Regions from separate parts of the Saccharothrix camelliae genome, predicted to be linked through region 1. Evidence: riboswitches for the same ligand, from Rfam matches in the RefSeq annotation. Region 1 holds a riboswitch; each other region holds the start of a gene.
What was found. Region 1 has a riboswitch for glycine ahead of gcvT (glycine cleavage system aminomethyltransferase GcvT). Riboswitches for the same ligand answer to the same signal wherever they lie in the genome.
Positions count from the first base shown of each region.

Region 1 (6,570 bases):
TCCTCGGGGTCGGTCAGCAGGGTGGCCGGGTCGGCCAGCAGCGACTCGGTCCGGGTGGCGGTGTCGAACGCCCACAGGCCGTTCGCCCGGCTCGTGGCCGTGGCGGTGCGGAGGAAGTACACCTTGGCGCCGTCCGGCGCGACGGTGAAGGTCCGGGGTGCGCCGAGGGTGAACCGCTGGGTGCGCGCGTGTTGGCGCGGGAAGGAGATCTCGTTGCCCACCCGGACACCCTACGGGGGCCCCTGTCCTCGGTTCACGTGTTCGCCGGGCTGAACCGCTCCGGTGCGCGGGCCGTAGTCGTCGGTGGAGCGATTGACGGACCAAGGAGGAGTGAGTGTGATCCGACGAAACCGCATCGCCATCGCCGTCGCGGGCGGCATGGCTGCCGTGCTCGCGCTGGTCATGTGGACTTCCAACGCCACCGGCCTGCAGGGCCGGACGGTCGCGCAGACCGAGCAGGTCGGCGCCGCGGCCCAGGGCGACTACGGCGACGTCCAGGAACCCTTGGCCCCTCCGACCAGCGAGGAGGCGGCGCCCGTCGAGGAGCCCGCCGCCGAGGAGCCCGCGGGTCAGGCCGCGCCGGCGCCGTCCGGACCGCAGGTCACGCTGGTGGCCAAGACCGTGGACAAGATGGGCGAGGTGGTGCAGGACGGCGACGGCCGCACGCTGTACCGGTTCGACAAGGACGCGCCGGATCCGGCGAAGTCCAACTGCGAGGGGCAGTGCGCCGTCACCTGGCCGCCCGTGCTGACCGACGGCGCGCCGCGACTGCAGGGCGTCGACCCGGCGCTGGTCTCGACGGTGAAGCGGGCCGACGGCACCGAGCAGGTCACCCTGGACGGCTGGCCGCTCTACACCTACGCGAAGGACGAGGCGCCCGGCAAGTGGCGCGGTCAGGGCGTCGGCGGCACCTGGTTCGTGGTGCGGCCCGACGGCAAGCGCAACGTCGAGTGCCTGCCACCGGGGGTGACCGCGCCGGCCGCCTAGTCCACTGTGGAACGCCCTGATCCCCCGGCCCGGGGTTGGCCGGGGGATTCGGCCGTCGCGCAGCGGGCCGTCAGAGCACGCGCACGGCCTCGGCGAAGTCCAGCCGCGGGTTGCGCGGGTGGGTGCCGGAGTGGTCCGGGTAGCCGATGTTGACGATCACCAGCGGCAGTTGGGCGGTGTCGGCGAAGAACTCGCGGCGCACGCCCTCGGCGTCGAACCCGCTCATCGGGCCGGCGGCGAGGCCGGCCGCGCGAACGCCGACGATGAAGTAGCCGACCTGGAGCAGGGCGCTCGTCCTCGCCGCCTCGGTCCGCTTGGCGTCGTCGGCGAACGCCGCCTTCGCGCCGGCGAAGTGCGGGAACGTCCGGCCCAGGTGCTCGTGGAAGTCGGTGTCGGCGGTCAGCACCGCGGTCACCGGCGCGGCCAGCGTCTTGGCCCGGTTGCCCTCCGCCATGTGCGGCGCGAGGCGGGCCTTGGCCTCCTCGCCGCGGATGAACAGCACGCGCAGCGGCTGGCTGTTCATCGCGGTGGGTCCGTGCTTCACCAGGTCGTGGATCGCGCGGAGCTGGTCGTCGGTCACCGGTTCGCCGGTGAACGCGTTCGCCGTGCGCGCCTCGCGGAACAGCAGGTCCTGTGCTTCGCGCGGCAGCGCCAAGGCGTCGAGCGTGGTGGTCATGGTTCTTCTCCCGGTTGTCCCGTGCGCGGGTCGCGCACGGGACAACCTCCAGCAAACCCCAACTATTTCGTGGCGACGTTCACAGCGTCGGGTACAGCGGGTGCTTGGCCGCCAGCACCTCGACCCGCGCGCGCAGCTCCGCCAGGTCCGGCGAGGGCTGCAAGGCCGCCGCGATGACGTCCGCCACCTCGGCGAAGTCCGCCGCGCCGAACCCGCGAGTGGCCAGCGCCGGCGTGCCGACGCGCAGGCCGGAGGTCACCATCGGCGGGCGCGGGTCGTTCGGCACCGCGTTGCGGTTGACCGTGATCCCGACCTCGTGCAGCCGGTCCTCGGCCTGCTTGCCGTCCAGTTCGGACGCCACCAGGTCCACCAGCACCAGGTGGACGTCCGTGCCGCCGGTGAGCACCTTCACACCGGCCGCCGCGGCGTCGGGCCGCGACAACCGGTCGGCGAGGATCTTCGCGCCCTCGACCGTGCGCCGCTGCCGGTCGGCGAACTCGGGCGACGCGGCGTGCTTGAACGCCACCGCCTTGCCCGCGATCACGTGCTCCAGCGGACCGCCCTGCTGGCCGGGGAACACCGCCGAGTTGATCTTCTTCGCCAGGTCGGCCTCGTTGGTGAGGATCACCCCGCCGCGCGGGCCGCCGAGCGTCTTGTGGGTGGTCGTCGTCACCACGTGCGCGTGCGGCACGGGGCTCGGGTGCAGGCCCGCCGCCACCAGGCCGGCGAAGTGCGCCATGTCCACCATCAGGTACGCGTCGACCGAGTCGGCGATCCGGCGGAACTCGGCGAAGTCCAGCTGCCGCGGGTACGCCGACCAGCCCGCCACGATGAGCTTGGGCCGGTGCTCGGCCGCCAGCCGCTCGACCTCGGCCATGTCGACCCGGCCGTCCTCGTCCGACACGTGGTAGGGCACCACGTTGTAGAGCTTGCCGGAGAAGTTGATCCGCATGCCGTGGGTCAGGTGGCCGCCGTGCGCCAGGTCCAGGCCCAGGATCGTGTCGCCCGGCTGCAGCAGGGCGAACATCGCGCACGCGTTGGCCTGCGCGCCCGAGTGCGGCTGCACGTTCGCGAAGCCGGCCCCGAACAGCGCCTTGACCCGCTCGATCGCCAGCCGCTCGATGACGTCGACGTTCTCGCAGCCGCCGTAGTACCGGCGGCCCGGGTAGCCCTCGGCGTACTTGTTGGTCAGCACCGACCCCTGCGCCTGGAGCACCGACACCGGCGTGAAGTTCTCCGAGGCGATCATCTCCAGCGTGCTCTGCTGCCGGTGCAGCTCGGCGGCGACGGCGTCCGCGACCTCCGGGTCGAACTCCGCGAGGGAGGTGTTGAAGTGCTCGGACATGTGTGGGTCTCTCCCTTAGCTGTTGCGCTTGTAGAAGGGCAGCGCGACGACTTCGACCGGCTCGTGCTTGCCGCGGACGTCCACCGACAGCGCGGCGCCGGGCTCAGTGTTGCCGACGGCCACGTACGCCATCGCCACCGAGTACCCCAGGGTCGGCGACAGCGCGCCGCTGGTGACCTCGCCGATCCGCTCGCCGGCCGCGTCCAGCACCGGGTAGCCGTGCCGGGGCGCGCGGCGGGAGGTGGTCTTCAGGCCGACCAGCACCTGGTCGACACCCCGTTCGGCGACGGCGGCCAGGGCGTCGCGGCCGACGAAGTCGCCCGGCTTGTCGAGCTTGACCACCCGGCCGAGGTTGGCGTGGAACGGCGTGCGCTCGCGACCCAGCTCGTTGCCGTACAGCGGCATGCCCGCCTCCAGCCGCAGCGTGTCGCGGCAGCCGAGGCCGGCGGGCCTGAGGTCGTGCGGCGCGCCCGCCTCCAGCAGCGCCCGCCACACGTGCGCGGCGTCGTCCGGGGCGGTGAACAGCTCGAACCCGTCCTCGCCGGTGTAGCCGGTGCGGGCCAGCAGCACGGGCCTGCCCGCCACCTCGGTCGGGTACGACGCGTAGTACTTCACGCCGGCCAGGTCGGTCGGCGTGAGGCCCGCCAGGATGGCGGTGGCGTTCGGGCCCTGCACGGCGAGCAGCGCGTAGTCGGTCGACTTGTCCTCGACCACCGCGTCGAAGCCCCCGGCCCGCTCGACCAGCGCCTCGTGCACGACGGCGGCGTTGGAGGCGTTGGCGACGACCAGGTACTCGGTGTCGCCGAGGCGGTAGACGATCAGGTCGTCCACCACGCCGCCGTCGGCCTCGCAGATCATCGTGTAGCGGGCGCGGCCGACGCCGATCGCGGACGCGTGGCCGACCAGGGCGTGGTCCAGCGCGGCGCCCGCCTCCGGGCCGGTGAGCAGGATCTCGCCCATGTGGGTCAGGTCGAACAGGCCCGCCGACGTGCGCACCGCGTGGTGCTCGGCCAGCTCGCTGTCGTAGCGCAGCGGCATCCGCCAGCCCGCGAAGTCGGTGAACATGGCGCCCAGCGCCTCGTGCTCGGCGTGCAGGGGCGTGCGGCGGCTATCCATCAGGCGGGTCCTCCCTGGGTGCGGACATGCCGAAGGGCCGACCGGTCGGGTCGGCGGGCGGGCACGTCCGAAGGATTCACGAGCGAAAGGATGACACGGTCCATCGGAGACTCCTCGTCGAGTGAGCCTCCCCCTCTGTCATGGGCCTGAGAGCTTCACCACCCCGCGAGGGGCGGCTTGCACCGTGGGCGAGGCGCGGTGGCGCGCCTGCTTTCCAGAGTTGCCTTCGTCGGGCGGTAGCTGTGCCTGAGAGATTCCGGGGAGGATTTGCTCCTTCGGCGCCCCTGGTCGGGGACTCTCCCGCTCGACATCGACGGCCGTGTCCAGTTGTCGCCGCAGACGCTAGGCGTGCCGGACGGCCCTGGTCAACCCGGGGGTCACAGGGCCTTGGCGGCCCGGACGCTCTCGACCACCTTGCGCTCGGCGTAGAACGACACGAACGGGATCGTGCCGGCGAGCAGCACCAGGACGGTGCCCTTGATCGACCAGCGGGCCTTGAGCGCCAGGTCGACGGTGAGCACCAGGTAGACCGCGTAGAGGAAGCCGTGGACCGGGCCGACGACCCGCATCATGCCCTCGTTGCCGCCCGAGTACTTGGCGATCATCGCGACGACGAGCAGCAGCAGGCCGCAGCCGACGACGTAAGCCATGAACCGGAACCTGGTCAACGCGCCGCTCATCGCCCTGCCTTCCCCTCAACGGTGGTCCGCGCGTGGAGTTCGGCGAGCATGCGGTTGTAGGCCGCCAGCTCTTCGTCCTCGTCGTCCACCGCGGGTGCTCTGATGGGCTCAACGGTAACGACCGGCCGCGACGGCGCGACCACCGGCTCCGGGGCGGGCCCGTCGGCGGGCCCGGCCGAGGCCGCGGCGGCGTCCTCCGCCTTGCGGCGGGCGTCCAGCTTGACGATGCGCCACACCATGAACGCCGGGAAGAGGCCGAACAGCGGCCACTGGAAGACGTAGCCGAGGTTCTGGAAGGTGCCGCCCGCCTGGGAGAACCGCTCCCACTGCCAGTAGGCGAGGCCGCAGCACACGACCAGCGACGCCAGGCAGGCGGCCGCGATCAGCAGCCGCTTGGGGGTGATGAAGCCTTGCACGAGCTCAAGAGTACTTGCTCGGTCCACCAGGGCTGGGGCTCCCGCACAGGAGCCCGCCCCTCCGGGCGAGGGCTCCCCGACCTCAGGAGCCCGCCCGACTCGTCGGACCTAGGCGACGCCGTCCCGGCGTTGCCTCTGCAGCCTGGCCACGCACCAGGCCGCCGCGCTGCCCCGACGCAGGTGCTGGAGCACCGTCATCGGGCCGAGGCGCCGACCGAGGTCGGCGGGCGTGAGCCCGGCCGCCCGGTAGTCCAGAGCGCGCTGGTCCAGCGGGCTGATGCCCGCGTCCCACCACAGCTCCGCCTCGGACAGGTCGCCGACCAGCTGCCAGTAGCTGGCGGCGGCGGCGAGCAGGACCTCGGGCACCTCGGGCGCCCGCTTCCTCATCGCCGTCACGTAGGCCGGATCGGCGGACTCGACCTGCACGAGCCCGCGAGGTCCGCCGTTCGCCCGCTGCACCGGGATCCCCGGCGCGGACGGCGGGGCTTCCGCGAGCCACGCGTCCTTGATCCGGTTCACCTCCTGCAGCTCGGCGTCGTCCGAGCGCTCAGCCGCCCACTGCCGCAACAGCTCGTCGACTCCGGAGTCCTCGACCATTCTGCCTCCTCATCGGTCGAAGATCAGCCAATGCGACGCACCGTATTAGCGGGTACCGACAACCGCTAGACCCTTGTTTGTCCAAAACCCTGTTACCAGGGCGTTATAGCCCTCATTCCACCCGTACGGTGCAACGTTCGGGGCGCATAGTCACCGATCGTGACCGCATTGCGCGGACTTCGACGGGGGCCCTAGGCGAACAGGCTGCGGACGAAGGTGATGATCGACTCGGCGCCGGACTGGAGCCACCCGAGCGCGGTCTTCACCGCCCCCGCGGACTCGTTCGGCTGGGTGATCAGGAGGAACAGCACCAGCGCGACCGCCGCCAGCGTCACCACCTTCTTGACGTTCACTGATCGGTCTCCGTCCGTGTCACTGGGCAGGGCGGCGGGTCGCCGCTCCGGTCAGGTCGAGAGCCATGGTCCCCCATTCACCCGGAAGATGGCGGCCGGACCCGCCGTGATCGCCCGACCGGCCGCAAGAACGACCACGCAAACATGCATCAGCCCTGTTCAGGGTCACCCGAACGGACGATCAAGGGGACCTGTGGTCCCGCCGATCACCAAGGTACGGGCACTCGCCCACCCCCCTGGCACGGACACCGAGGTACAGCGACACCACCACCTCTGCACAGCCCATCACCTGATTGCGCCGAGGCACGCACGCAGCGTGACAAAGGCCGATGGCGGCTGCCACCTATTTCCGGTACCCCTTCAGGTGATTTTTCACGTCCTTTTTCCGGTGCCCGGCAGC
Region 1 covers NZ_CP160453.1:3,282,827-3,289,396, reverse strand. Annotated here, with positions in the region: gene AB0F89_RS16195 (prolyl oligopeptidase family serine peptidase) at 1-221, opposite strand, end outside; gene AB0F89_RS16190 (hypothetical protein) at 337-987, shown strand; gene AB0F89_RS16185 (malonic semialdehyde reductase) at 1,058-1,663, opposite strand; gene glyA (serine hydroxymethyltransferase) at 1,743-3,008, opposite strand; gene gcvT (glycine cleavage system aminomethyltransferase GcvT) at 3,024-4,127, opposite strand; glycine riboswitch at 4,250-4,348, opposite strand; glycine riboswitch at 4,349-4,437, opposite strand; gene AB0F89_RS16170 (DUF3817 domain-containing protein) at 4,502-4,804, opposite strand; gene AB0F89_RS16165 (hypothetical protein) at 4,801-5,220, opposite strand; gene AB0F89_RS16160 (helix-turn-helix transcriptional regulator) at 5,329-5,817, opposite strand; gene AB0F89_RS16155 (hypothetical protein) at 6,009-6,170, opposite strand.

Region 2 (6,570 bases), 840 kb from region 1:
TCGGGATCGCGTCGTTCCTGGCGGTGCCGCTGCACGAGCCCGCCGCCGGGTCGCCCGAGCCGGGCGCGTGGTCGCCGCTGACGGTGCTCGGCGCGCTGCCCGACGTGCGGCACCCGGTGCTGCTCGGCCTGTACTGGCTGGTGGTGCTGGTGACCGGTGGCCTGGCGACCGTGTGGTGGTACCGCAGGCGCGGCGCGCGGGTCGGCATCGAGACGTCCACCAGGGGTTACCTCGGGGCGTTGGCGATCGGCCTGAGCGGGCCCGTGGTCGGTTTGGCGCTGGCCCACCTGCCGTTCCGCTTCCAGTCGGGCACGGGCGTCGGGCTGATCGTGCTCGCCGCGGCCACCGTGCTGTGGCACTGGAAGGCGCCCCGCCTGCCGACGGCGGCCGCGGCGGTGCTCGGCACGGCCGTGCTGCAGCAGGACCAGCCGGCGATCGGGCAGTTCATCGCGATCGGCCTCGGCCTGGTGGTGCTGGCGGCGTTGGAGCGCAGCACCCGGTTCACCACGACCACCGCGGCCTACCTGGTCGTGCTCTGCGCGTCCGCCACGATCACGCCGCTGACCGTCGCGCACCCGACCACGTGGTCGACGGCCGCCGTGGTCGTGCTGCCCGGCCTGGCCCTCGTCGTCGGCGGCCTGGTGGGCCTGCGGCGTGGCTGAGCACCCGACCGCGTCGCTGGACGACGTGGTGCACCAGAAGCACCGGCTGGGCATCCTGACCGTCGCGGCGGAGGCGAAGCGGGTCGAGTTCGGCTACCTGCGGTCCACCCTGGAGCTGACGGCGGGCAACCTGTCGCGGCACATCGCGGTGCTGGAGCGGGCCGGGCTGGTGGCCGTGGAGAAGGGCTACGACGGCAGGCGGCCCCGGACGTGGGTCGGCGTGACGGCGGCGGGCCGGGCCGCCCTGGCCGCCGAGATGGTGGCGCTGCGGGCGCTGGTCGAGCGGCACGTAGCCTCGCGGGCATGAGCATCCACGACATCCCGCTGCACACCCTGGACGGCGAGCCGTCGAGCCTGGGCGCGTTGGCGGGCAAGGCGTTGCTGGTGGTGAACGTCGCTTCCAAGTGCGGGCTGACGCCGCAGTACCAGGGCTTGGAGCGGTTGCAGGAGCGGTACGCCGAGCAGGGGTTCTCGGTGGTCGGGTTCCCGTGCAACCAGTTCGCCGGCCAGGAGCCGGGCACGGCGGAGGAGATCGCCGAGTTCTGCTCGACCACCTACGGCGTCACGTTCCCGCTGTTCGAGAAGATCGAGGTCAACGGCCCGTCCCGGCACCCGGTGTACGCGGAGCTGACCGCGTTCGCCGACAACGACGGCGCGGCGGGCGACGTGCAGTGGAACTTCGAGAAGTTCCTGCTCTCCCCCACCGGCGACGTCGTCGCCCGCTTCCGGCCGACCACCCAGCCGGAGGACGAGGCGGTCGTCAAGGCGATCGAGTCCGTCCTGCCGTGACCCGCGGGCCGGGGGCCGTCACCGACCCCCGGCCACGCTCAGCACTCGATGACGTTCACGGCCAGGCCGCCGCGTGCCGTCTCCTTGTACTTGACCTTCATGTCCTTGCCGGTCTCGCGCATGGTCTTGATGACCTTGTCCAGCGACACGAAGTGCGAGCCGTCGCCGCGCAACGCCATCCGCGCCGCCGTGATCGCCTTGATCGACGCCAGCGCGTTGCGCTCGATGCACGGGATCTGCACCAGTCCGCCGATCGGGTCGCACGTCAGCCCGAGGTTGTGCTCCATGGCGATCTCGGCCGCGTTCTCGACCTGCTCCGGCGTGCCGCCGAGCACTTCGGCCAGCCCGCCGGCCGCCATCGAGCACGCCGAGCCGACCTCGCCCTGGCACCCGACCTCGGCGCCGGAGATGGACGCGTTCTCCTTGAACAGCACGCCGACCGCGCCCGCCGTCAGCAGGAACCGCACCACCCCGTCGTCGGACGCGCCGGGCACGAACCGCGTGTAGTAGTGCAGCACCGCGGGCACGATGCCGGCCGCGCCGTTGGTCGGCGCGGTCACCACCCGGCCGCCGGCCGCGTTCTCCTCGTTCACCGCCAGCGCGAACAACGTCACCCAGTCCATCACCCGCAGCGGGTCGGTGGCGTAGTGCTCGGCGGTCATCCGCTGCCGCATCTCCGCCGCCCGCCGCCGGACCTTCAGCCCGCCCGGCAGCACGCCGTCGATCGTGCAGCCGCGCTCGACGCACTCCTGCATGACCGCCCAGATGTGCAGCAGGCCGGAGCGCACCGACGCCTCGTCCCGCCACGACAGCTCGTTGGCCAGCATCACCTCGCTGATCGACAGCCCGGTCTCCCGGCACCGCGCCAGCAGCTCGTCCCCGGTGCGGAACGGGTGGGCGAGCGGGGTCTCGTCGGCTTTGATCCGGTCGGCCCCGGTGGCCGTCTCGTCCACCACGAACCCGCCGCCGACCGAGTAGTACACCGCCGAGTCGACCTCGGTGTCACCCGAGTGGGCGGTGAAGCTCATGCCGTTGGGGTGCAGCGGCAACGACTTGCGCCGGTGCATCACCAGGTCGGGGTCCTCGGTGAACGCGATCTCCCGCTCACCGCCGAGCCGCAGCCGCCCGGTGGCCCGGATCTCGGCCACCCGCCGGTCGGCCTCGGCCGGGTCGACCTCCTCCGGCCGGTGGCCCTCCAGCCCGAGCAGCACCGCCTTCGGACTCCCGTGCCCGTGCCCGGTCGCGCCCAACGACCCGAACAGCTCCACGTGCACCCGGTCGACGGTCCCCAGCACCGGCCGCAGCCGGTCGACGAACATCACCGCCGCCCGCATCGGGCCGACGGTGTGCGAGCTGGACGGCCCGATGCCCACCGAGAACAGGTCGAACACGCTGATGGCCACGGCGTCAGTCCCCGGTCAGTTCCGCGTACTTCGCCGCGGTCAGCAGCCCGGTGGCGTCGGTCACCGCCACCTTGAACAGCCAACCCCGGCCGTACGGGTCGTTGTTGATCAATGACGGGTCGTTCACGGCCTCGTCGTTGACCGCCACCACCTCGCCGCTGACCGGCGCGTACAGGTCGCTGACCGACTTGGTCGACTCCAGCTCGCCGCACACGTCGCCGGACTTGACGACGGCGCCGACCTGGGGCAGCTCGACGAACACGATGTCGCCGAGCGACCCGGCCGCGTAGGAGGTGATGCCGACCGCCACGGGGTCCTGGGTACCCGGCGCCCAGTCCACCCACTCGTGCTCGGGCGTGTACAGCAGGTTGTCCGGAAATGTCACGACAGCTCTCCTCAAGGCAAGGTCCGGATCCCCTGCTCTGTCCTGGGACCTGAGAGCTTCACCGCGGCGTCGCGGCTTGCACCGTGGGTGCGCGTCGAGCGCGCTTTCCAGAGTCGCCTCACCCGAGCGGTTCTCGCTGCCTGAGAGTGTGCGGGGGTGCTTGCTCCTTCGGCGCCCCGGCACGTTCACCGAGGTCTCTCCCGCGCGGGTTCCGGCGCTGTCGTCGCGCCGCGGCCGATGTTCAGTTGGTTGGACGCACGCTAGGTGCCACACCAACGGGTGTCAACGCGACCACCGGCTTGTGCGATCGGCACAACCCGACCCCGGCCCGTTGGTGCCCGCCGCACGATGACACCGAAATCGCGTTACCGGACCTTGGGTGTAACACCGGCCGAAGGAGCCCACCGTGCGGATCGCCGTCCCCCGCGAGATCAAGAACCACGAGTACCGCGTCGCGCTGACACCGGCGGGCGCCCACGAGCTGGCGCAGCGCGGTCACGACGTGGTCGTCGAGACCGGCGCGGGCCTCGGTTCGGCGATCACCGACGAGGAGTACCTGGCCGCCGGCGCGAAGGTCCTGGCCACCGCGGACGACGTGTGGGCCGAGGGCGACCTGGTGCTCAAGGTCAAGGAGCCGATCGCCGAGGAGTACCCGCGGCTGCGCAAGGGGCAGGTCCTGTTCACCTACCTGCACCTGGCGGCCGACCAGCCGCTGACGCGGGCGCTGCTGGACTCCGGGACCACCGCCATCGCCTACGAGACCGTGCAGACGTCGAACGGCGCGCTGCCGCTGCTGGCCCCGATGTCCGAGGTCGCGGGCCGGCTGGCGCCGCAGGTGGGCGCGTTCGCGCTGATGAAGCCCTCCGGCGGGCGCGGCGTGCTGCCCGGCGGCGTGCCCGGCGTGCACCCGGCGCGGGTGGTCGTCATCGGCGGCGGCGTGGCGGGCCTGAACGCGGCGGCGATCGCCGTCGGCATGGGCGCGGACGTGCAGATCCTGGACACCAACGTGGACCGGCTGCGCCACATCGACGCCCTCTACCAGGGCCGCCTGCGCACGGTGACGTCCAACCGCTACTCGGTCGAGCAGGCCGTCCGCGAGGCCGACCTGGTCATCGGCGCGGTGCTGGTGCCCGGCGCGAAGGCGCCGAAGCTGGTGAGCAACGAGCTGGTGGCCGACATGAAGCCCGGCGCGGTGCTGGTGGACATCGCGATCGACCAGGGGGGCTGCTTCGCCGACTCGCGGCCGACCACGCACGCCGACCCGACGTACCAGGTGCACGACGCGGTCTTCTACTGCGTCGCCAACATGCCCGGCGCGGTGCCGCGCACGTCGACCTACGCGCTGACCAACGTGACGCTGCCGCACGCCGTGGCGCTGGCCGACCGGGGCTGGGAGGCGGCGCTGCGGTCGGACCCGGCGCTGGCGCTCGGCCTGAACGCGCACGACGGCCTGCTGACCAACCTGCCGGTCGCGCAGGCGCACGGGCTGGCCCACACGCCCCTGGAGCTCTGAGCGCCGGAACCGCGAAGGGCCCCGCTCACCAGGTGTGAGCGGGGCCCTTCGGCGTTGAGACGGCCCGCTCAACCAGCCTGGGGGTCACTGGGAGCGGGCCGCGTCACCAATCCTAGCCGGGATCGGGGGTCCGTGCCCAGCGGGCCCACCGAACCGGGGCGCATTTCGCCCCCCGGTGGCCAACGGACCGTGCGCGACCTCAAGCAAACGAGTGAATTCGGGGCGTAACGGGTAAGTCACGACGCCCTCACGGCCGATGCACAGGGCGGGAACCCCGCAGCTACGCAGCGGGGTCGTCCGCCCGCGTGGCGCGCTCGCCGCGCCACTCCCCGATCGGAGCGCAGATGGCTGAACCCGAGGGTTGGATCGACTGCCACGACCCGTTCGGACGAGACCGGTCGATGACCGTGCTCGTCGAGGACGACCGAGTTCTCCTGGTCGCACCGCCCGGCGAGTCCGCTGTGATGTCCGTCACGCAGACCCGTCGGCTGCACCGCCTGCTCGACCAAGTCGCCGACAGGATGTGAGCCGGCGTGGACGAGGCACTGCGGGCCGCCGTGCTGCGCCGGCTGGCGCTGCTGGACGAGGCCGCGGAGCGCGGTGAGGCGGACGCCCTCGTGCCGCTCGCGCGGTCCGAGATCCACCGCCTGGCCGACGGTTGGCGGCTGCTGCTGACCCTGCACCAACCGGACCCGGACGGCCGCTGCGGCGCCTGCCCGGGCATCCTGCGGCACAAGAAGTGGCCGTGCCAGGTGTGGACGATGGCCCACCAGCACCTCATCGGCGAGGGCGTGCCGCACCGCGAGCGCCGCCGCCCGCTGCGACCGCTGCGCCGCGCGGCCGACACCGAGACGACCACCGAGATACCGAGAGTGGCGTCGAAACCGCGACACGCACTACCCGAGTGAACCTCCTAGGGCAGGATGACGCCCGGTAGGAGTACTCGGGAGGGACGCGTGCACGACGGCACTGGCCGCATCGTGGTGCAGAACTTGACCAAGCAGTTCGGTCCGGTCGCAGCGGTGCAGAATCTGAGCTTCACGGTGGAACCCGGTTCGGTGACCGGCTTCCTCGGCCCCAACGGGGCGGGCAAGACCACGACGCTGCGCATGCTGCTCGGCCTGGTGACCCCGACCGCGGGCATCGGGCTGATCAACGGCAGGCCGTTCGACCAGCTCGGCAACCCGGCCCGGGTCGTCGGCGCGGTGCTGGAGGCGCAGGGCTTCCACCCCAAGCGCACGGCCCGCAACCACCTGCGGGTCTACGCCGCCGCGATCGGCATGCCCGACTCGCGCGCGGAGCAGGTGCTCCAGCTCGTCGGCCTCGGCGCGGCGGGCGACCGCCGGGCGGGCGGCTTCTCGCTGGGCATGAAGCAGCGGCTGGCCCTGGCCACCGCGCTGATCGGCGACCCGCAGATCCTGGTGCTCGACGAGCCGGCCAACGGGCTGGACCCGGAGGGCATCGCGTGGCTGCGGACGTTCCTGCAGTCCTACGCGCGCAGCGGGCGGACCGTGCTGATCTCCAGCCACCTGCTGGCCGAGGTCGAGCAGACGGTGGACCAGGTGGTCATCATCAGCCGCGGGCAGACCATGTACTACGGGCCGCTGGACCACCTGCGCGCCCAGCAGCAGGGCCGGGTGCTCGTGCAGCCGTCCGACGTCGGCGCGCTGGTCACGGCGCTGCGCGAGGACGGGATCGCCGCGGTCGAGCAGCTGCCGGACGGCCGCATCGCGGTCACCGGCGTCGAGGCCAAGCAGGTCGCGGACACCGCGCTGAAGGCGGGCGTGTCGATCTACGGCATCCAGGAGGAGAAGGCCG
Region 2 covers NZ_CP160453.1:2,445,433-2,452,002, reverse strand. Annotated here, with positions in the region: gene AB0F89_RS12020 (hypothetical protein) at 1-662, shown strand, start outside; gene AB0F89_RS12015 (transcriptional regulator) at 655-969, shown strand; gene AB0F89_RS12010 (glutathione peroxidase) at 966-1,451, shown strand; gene AB0F89_RS12005 (L-serine ammonia-lyase) at 1,490-2,854, opposite strand; gene gcvH (glycine cleavage system protein GcvH) at 2,859-3,239, opposite strand; glycine riboswitch at 3,357-3,452, opposite strand; gene ald (alanine dehydrogenase) at 3,646-4,752, shown strand; gene AB0F89_RS11990 (hypothetical protein) at 5,097-5,279, shown strand; gene AB0F89_RS11985 (hypothetical protein) at 5,286-5,660, shown strand; gene AB0F89_RS11980 (ABC transporter ATP-binding protein) at 5,709-6,570, shown strand, end outside.
Region 2: another riboswitch for glycine. It lies ahead of gcvH (glycine cleavage system protein GcvH); the one in region 1 lies ahead of gcvT (glycine cleavage system aminomethyltransferase GcvT).

Region 3 (6,570 bases), 240 kb from region 1:
AGGATGCACTCGTGGGCCACGAAACCGCCCTCGCCGGTGTACAGCACCGGGAAGTGCTCGTCCAACCGCCGCGCCACGTAGTTCGCCGCCGCCACCGCCGTCAGCGTCGCCCGCCGCAGGCCGTCGGCGCCCATCATCCGCACGTAGGCCCACGAGATCGGCAGGATCGACGCCGAACCCCACGGCGCGCCGCTGATCGGGCCGACACCGGTCGCCGGACCGGCCGCCGGCTGCAGCGGGTGGTTCGGCAGGAACGGCGCGAGGTGGGAGCGGACGCCGATCGGACCGACGCCCGGACCGCCGCCGCCGTGCGGGATGCAGAACGTCTTGTGCAGGTTCAGGTGCGACACGTCCGACCCGAACTTCCCGTACTGCGCGAGCCCGATCAAGGCGTTCAGGTTCGCGCCGTCGACGTACACCTGGCCGCCCGCGTCGTGCACCAACCCGCACACCTCGCGCACGGTGTCCTCGTACACGCCGTGCGTCGACGGGTAGGTGATCATGATCGCGGCGAGCGAGTCGCGGTGCGCCTCGATCGTCGAGCGCAGGTGCTCCACGTCCACGTTGCCCCGGTCGTCGCACTTGACGACCACGACCCGCATCCCGGCCATCACGGCGGACGCCGCGTTGGTGCCGTGCGCGCTGGACGGGATCAGGCACACGTCGCGGTGCGCGTCGCCGTTGGCGCGGTGGTAGGCGCGGATCGCCAGCAGGCCGGCGAACTCGCCCTGGCTGCCCGCGTTCGGCTGCAGCGACACCGCGTCGTACCCGGTGACCTCGGCCAGCCACCGCTCCAGGTCACCGATGATCGTCAGCAGCCCCTCGGCGTCCGACGCGGGCGAGAACGGGTGCAGGTCGGCGAACTCGGGCCAGGTGATCGGCTCCATCTCGGCCGTCGCGTTCAGCTTCATCGTGCACGAGCCCAGCGGGATCATGCTGCGGTCCAGCGCGACGTCCTTGTCCGACAACGCCCGCAGGTAGCGCAGCAGCGCGGTCTCGGAGCGGTGCGCGTGGAACACCGGGTGGGTCAGGTAGTCGCTGGTGCGGCGCAGGTCGGCGGGGATGCCGTCGGCGGTGTCGGCGTCCAGCCCGTCCACGTCGGAGACGGTCACGCCGAACGCCTCCCACACCAGTTCCAGGTGCTCGCGGGTGGTGGTCTCGTCGCACGCGATCGACACCACGTCGGCGTCGACCTGCCACAGGTTCACGCCCAGGTCGCGCGCGGCGGCGACGACGGCGGCGGCACGGCCCTCGACGCGAGCGCGCACGGTGTCGAAGAACTCGCCGTGCACGACCTCGACGCCGCCCTCCAGCAGCCCGGCCGCCAGCACGGTGGCCATCCGGTGGGCGCGGGTCGCGATCGCCTTCAGGCCCTCCGGGCCGTGGTAGACCGCGTACATCGACGCGATCACCGCGAGCAGCACCTGCGCGGTGCAGATGTTGCTGGTCGCCTTCTCCCGGCGGATGTGCTGCTCGCGCGTCTGCAGGGCGAGGCGGTAGGCGAGCGAGCCGTCCGCGTCCACCGAGACGCCGACCAGCCGGCCGGGCAGCTGCCGCTCCAGGCCCTGGCGCACGGCCATGTAACCGGCGTGCGGCCCGCCGAACCCGATCGGCACGCCGAACCGCTGCGTGGTGCCGACCACGACGTCCGCGCCGATCTCGCCGGGCGGGCGCAGCAGCGTCAACGACAGCAGGTCGGCGGCGACCACGGCCTGGGCGCCGGCCCCGTGGATCTCCTCGATGAGGCCCGCGTGGTCCCGGACGACGCCGGACGCGCCGGGGTAGGACAGCAGCACGCCGAAGAAGTCGCCGCCCAGGCCGAGCCCTTCCAGGCCCTGCGACAGGTCGGCGGTCACGATCTCGATGCCCAGCGGCTCGGCGCGGGTCTCGATGACGGCGAGGGTCTGCGGCAGCGTGTCCTCGTCCACGACGAACTTGTCCGACTTGGACCGACCGGCGCGGCGCACCAGCGTCATCGCCTCGGCGGCCGCGGTGGACTCGTCCAGCATCGAGGCGTTGGCCAGCGGCAGGCCGGTCAGGTCGCCGACCACGGTCTGGAAGTTCAGCAGCGCTTCGAGGCGGCCCTGGGAGATCTCCGGCTGGTACGGCGTGTACGCGGTGTACCAGGCGGGGCTCTCCAGCACGTTGCGGCGGATCACCGGCGGGGTGGTGGTGCCGTAGTAGCCGAGGCCGATCATCTGCGTCATCGGCCGGTTGCGGGCGGCGAGGGCGCGCAGCTCGGCCAGCGCCTCGGGCTCGGTGGCGGGCTCCGGCAGGTCCAGCACCAGGTCGCGCTCGCGGATCGACGGCGGGACGGCGTGCTGCGCCAGTTCCTCCAGCGAGCCGACACCGATGACGTCGAGGATGCGGGCCAGCTCCGCGGGCCGCGGGCCCACGTGCCGGTCGGCGAACGGGGTGCCGTGTTCGAGCGCGGCGAGGGGGATGCGGTCCTGCGTCATCGGTGCTGGCCTCCAGGGCTCCGGACAGACTTCTGCCGTTGCCCTCCCCCTCTGTCTTCTGCCCGGCGCCGGGCGCCTGAGAGCTTCACCCGGCGTGACCCGGGCTTGCACCGTCGGCGGGGTCGGTTGCCCGACCCGCTTTCCAGAGGCGTCTCACCCGCGCGGTCCTTGCGCCTGAGAGGTTCCGGGGAGGATTTGCTCCTTCGGCGCCGAGACTGGCTCGGACTCTCCCGCGCGGGATAAAGCGACTACGCGCGAGAGCGTACCCGCTGGACGTGCGCGTCATACCGCTCGCGCGACGTGGATCTCACCGCCGACCCGCGACCGGGGGCGCGGGGGTCAGCCGATGGCCCGGGTGCGGCGGCGGCGGGACAGCTCGTCGTCGGCCGCTTCCACGATCTCGGCGCCGTCCACGCGTTCCGCCGGGAAGTCGTGGATCGTCCCGCTGATCTCGCGCATCGCGCCGCTGACCGCGATGCCGAACACCCCTTGGCCGCCCTGCAGCAGGTCGACCACCTCCTCCGGGGAGGTGCACTCGTAGACCGTGGTGCCGTCGCTGAACAGCGTGATCCGGGCCAGGTCCTGGACGCCGCGGCGGCGCAGGTGGTCGACCGCGACCCGGATGTTCTGCAACGAGACGCCGGTGTCCAGCAGCCGCTTGACGACCTTGAGGACCAGGATGTCCTTGAACGAGTAGAGCCGCTGGCTGCCTGAGCCGTGGGCACTCCTTATCGTCGGGTTGACCAGCCCGGTGCGTGCCCAGTAGTCGAGCTGGCGGTAGGTGATGCCCGCGATCTGGCACGCGGCGGGGCCGCGGTACCCGACCAGTTCGTCCGGCAGCGAGGAGTCCGGGAACAGCTCACCCTGTTCGCCGGATCCGGCCCGGATGGGCGCTTCCTCGACCACGCCTGCCTCCCCTCGGTCCGGTCACGACGACCGGCGACCAACGTGAAGCCGCCCCGGTGTCGCGGAACCACACCGTGACAATTCACCTGAGTTCGACGGTAAGACCGGGTAGGGGGCAGGTCAACGCGACGCGCGGGGCGTGTCTGACCTCAACGTGAGGTTGAGGTTGAGAGAGCCGCCCGTCGTAAGCCATTCGGGTGACGTTTAGTGATCGTTTAGCGGAGCATCATTGACGTTGTGTAACCCATAGGAGTGACACCTGCGGGTGGCACGCGGGGTTGATCCACAACTCACCGCAACACTTGCGAGGGGCCGTGCGCGGCTTGCCGGCCGACGTCCCGGCCCTTCGCAGGCGGGCACGGCGAAGCCCCGGTCCGCGAGCGGCAACCCGTGGACCGAGGCGTCGTGCGAAGTGCGGAGCGGGCGGTCTACGTGTCCGCGCCGCGGAAGTCCTCCGGCGAGATCGAGTCGAGGAACTCGCGGAACTTCTCGACCTCGTCCTCCTGCTCGTCCGGGATGATCAGGCCCGCCTCGGCCAGCACCGACTCCTCCGCGTGGATCGGCACGCCGATCCGCAGCGCCAGCGCCACCGAGTCGCTCGGCCGCGCCGAGACCCGGATGTCGCCGTCGAACACCAGCTCCGCGAAGTAGGTGCCCTCCTGCAGGTCGGTGATCCGCACCTGCTCCAGCTGCCGGCCGAGCGCCCCGATGACGTCCTTCAACAGGTCGTGGGTCAACGGCCGGGCAGGACGGACTCCCTGCTGCTCCAACGCGATCGCCGTGGCCTCGACCGATCCGATCCAGATCGGCAGGTACCGCTCGCCCTCGGTTTCGCGCAGCAGCAGGATCGGCTGGTTCGCGGGCAGTTCCACCCGCACGCCGACGACGCGCATCTCGCTCATCGGGTCTCGCCTCCCTCAGCGCGCTGAAATTCTGGCGTCCCCGCTACCTCACGAGGATCCCCCACGTACGGTTTCGACGCTACCCGCCAAGCGGGCTCTGTGCGCAACCGCCCGCCCTCATCGAATCACGATGCGGACACGCGTTCACCTCGGCGAAACGCGGGTGCCCGCAACTCCACCCGTGACGTCGCGCAAACCCACCTTCACCAGCAGTGAGTGCAGCGTCACGGAGAGCGCCGCCAACTCGCGCACGACCTCGTCCACCGCGGCCCGGTCGCGGTGCCGGTGCGCCGCGCCGACGACCTGCTCCACCAATCCGACCTCGCGGTCGGCCGCGGCCCGGAACGGGCGCAGGTGCCGCGCCTCCAGGCCGTGCGCGACCATCGCCCGCACGGTCGACGCGATCTGCACCGCCTCGTGGTCGTAGAACCCGCCCGCACCGGCCTTCACCAGGCCGTTCTGCTCCAGGTCCGCCAGCACGCCCGGCTCGATGCCCGCCCGCGCCAGCAGGTCCTCGCGGGTGACCCGCTGCCCGGCGGCCGGGGTGGGGTCGACCGCGCGCAACGCCTTCGACGCGGCCTGGTCGGCCGCGTCCAACTGCTCCTTGATGACCTTCAGCGGCAGGTAGCGGTCCCGCTGCGCGGCCAGCACGTAGCGCAGGCGGTCCACGTCCGCGGCCGTGAACTGCCGGTAGCCCGACGGCGTGCGCGCCGGGCGGACCAGCCCTTCGGACTCCAGGAACCTGATCTTGGAGATGGTGACGTCGGGGAAGTCGGGTCGCAGCAGCGCCAGCACCGCCCCGATGCTCGACCCCCCGCGTGGCCGCCCGGCCGCCGTCACCGGAGCCCCATCGCTCAGGCCCCCTGGCCCCCGGCGCCCGGACCGGTCAGGAACACCAGGCGGAACTTGCCGATCTGCACCTCGTCGCCGTTGGCCAGCACCGCCTGGTCGACGGGCTCGCGGTTGACGTAGGTGCCGTTGAGGCTGCCCACGTCGATCACCACGAACTCGCCGCCCTCGCGGCGGAACTCGGCGTGGCGGCGGGAGACCGTCACGTCGTCGAGGAAGATGTCGCTGTCGGGGTGCCGCCCCGCGCTGGTCGTGTCGCGGTCCAGCAGGAACCTCGACCCCGCGTTGGGGCCGCGCTTGACCACGAGCAGAGCCGACCCGGCGGGCAGCGCGTCGACACCCGCGACGGCCGGCTCCTGGGCGGGCGCCTCGGCGCCCTCGACCTCGGCGAGGAAGTCGGCCCGGAAAACGGAGGTCCGCTCCGGGGACTGCTCCGGCGGAACGCCTGGCCCGTCGTTCGTGCTCACCTGAGCTCTCCTCCTGCTGCTGGAACTCTCGAGACCGCTAGAACCTATCGTGCCCGAACCCTTGTCCGAGGAGCGGCTCCCCCACCGACCGAAGAGCCGCCGGAAGATCGACGTCACCCCTGGGCCGCCAGCTCCTGGTACGCGGCGGCGTCCAGCAGGTCGTCCACCGCGGTGGGGTCCTCCAGCCGGAGCTCCACCATCCACCCCTCGCCGTACGGGTCCGAGTTGACCAGGTCGGGCTGCTGGTCCAGCGAGTCGTTGCGGGCGACGACCTCGCCGGCGAGCGGCGCGTAGATGTCCGACACGCTCTTGGTCGACTCCACCTCGCCCAGCGTCTGACCGGCCGCGACCTGCTCACCGAGTTCGGGGAGCTGGACGAACACGACGTCGCCGAGCTGTTCCTGGGCGTAGTCGGTGATGCCCACGCGCACGGTGTCCTCACCCGTGCGCAGCACCCACTCATGTTCCTCGGTGTACTTGAGCTCCTCGGGAATCACCGCGGTGTGCTCCTTCAATGACGGTGGATCTTCGCAACCGGATCTTCCCACGTCCCGCTCAGCGGGGCGCGACCCCCGGCCGTCGGCGCATCGCCAGGGTGAACTGGTACACGTACAGCACTCCGGACCACAGGTACAGGGCCCCGCCCCAGACCATGAACGCGTAGGCCACCGGCCGAGCGATCTGGGCGGCGGTCGAGGAGCCCTGGGCGAGCAGCAGCATGGGGAACGCGTAGAGCAGGTTGAACGTGGCCGCCTTGCCCAGGTAGTTGACCTCGAACGGCCCGTAGCCGCGGGCCCGCAGCACGGGCAGGCAGACCCCGACGACCGCCTCGCGGGCCACCAGCACCACCGCCACCCACCAGGGCACGATGCCGCGCACGACGAACGCGACCAGGGTGGCCAGGATGTAGAGGCGGTCGGCGGCCGGGTCGAGCAGCGCGCCGAGCTTGCTCGCCTGGTCGAGCCAGCGGGCGATCTTGCCGTCGAG
Region 3 covers NZ_CP160453.1:3,526,102-3,532,671, reverse strand. Annotated here, with positions in the region: gene gcvP (aminomethyl-transferring glycine dehydrogenase) at 1-2,459, opposite strand, end outside; glycine riboswitch at 2,612-2,702, opposite strand; gene AB0F89_RS17340 (MerR family transcriptional regulator) at 2,799-3,365, opposite strand; gene AB0F89_RS17335 (bifunctional nuclease family protein) at 3,794-4,267, opposite strand; gene AB0F89_RS17330 (MerR family transcriptional regulator) at 4,412-5,107, opposite strand; gene garA (glycogen accumulation regulator GarA) at 5,122-5,583, opposite strand; gene gcvH (glycine cleavage system protein GcvH) at 5,697-6,080, opposite strand; gene AB0F89_RS17315 (CDP-alcohol phosphatidyltransferase family protein) at 6,139-6,570, opposite strand, start outside.
Region 3: another riboswitch for glycine. It lies ahead of gcvP (aminomethyl-transferring glycine dehydrogenase); the one in region 1 lies ahead of gcvT (glycine cleavage system aminomethyltransferase GcvT).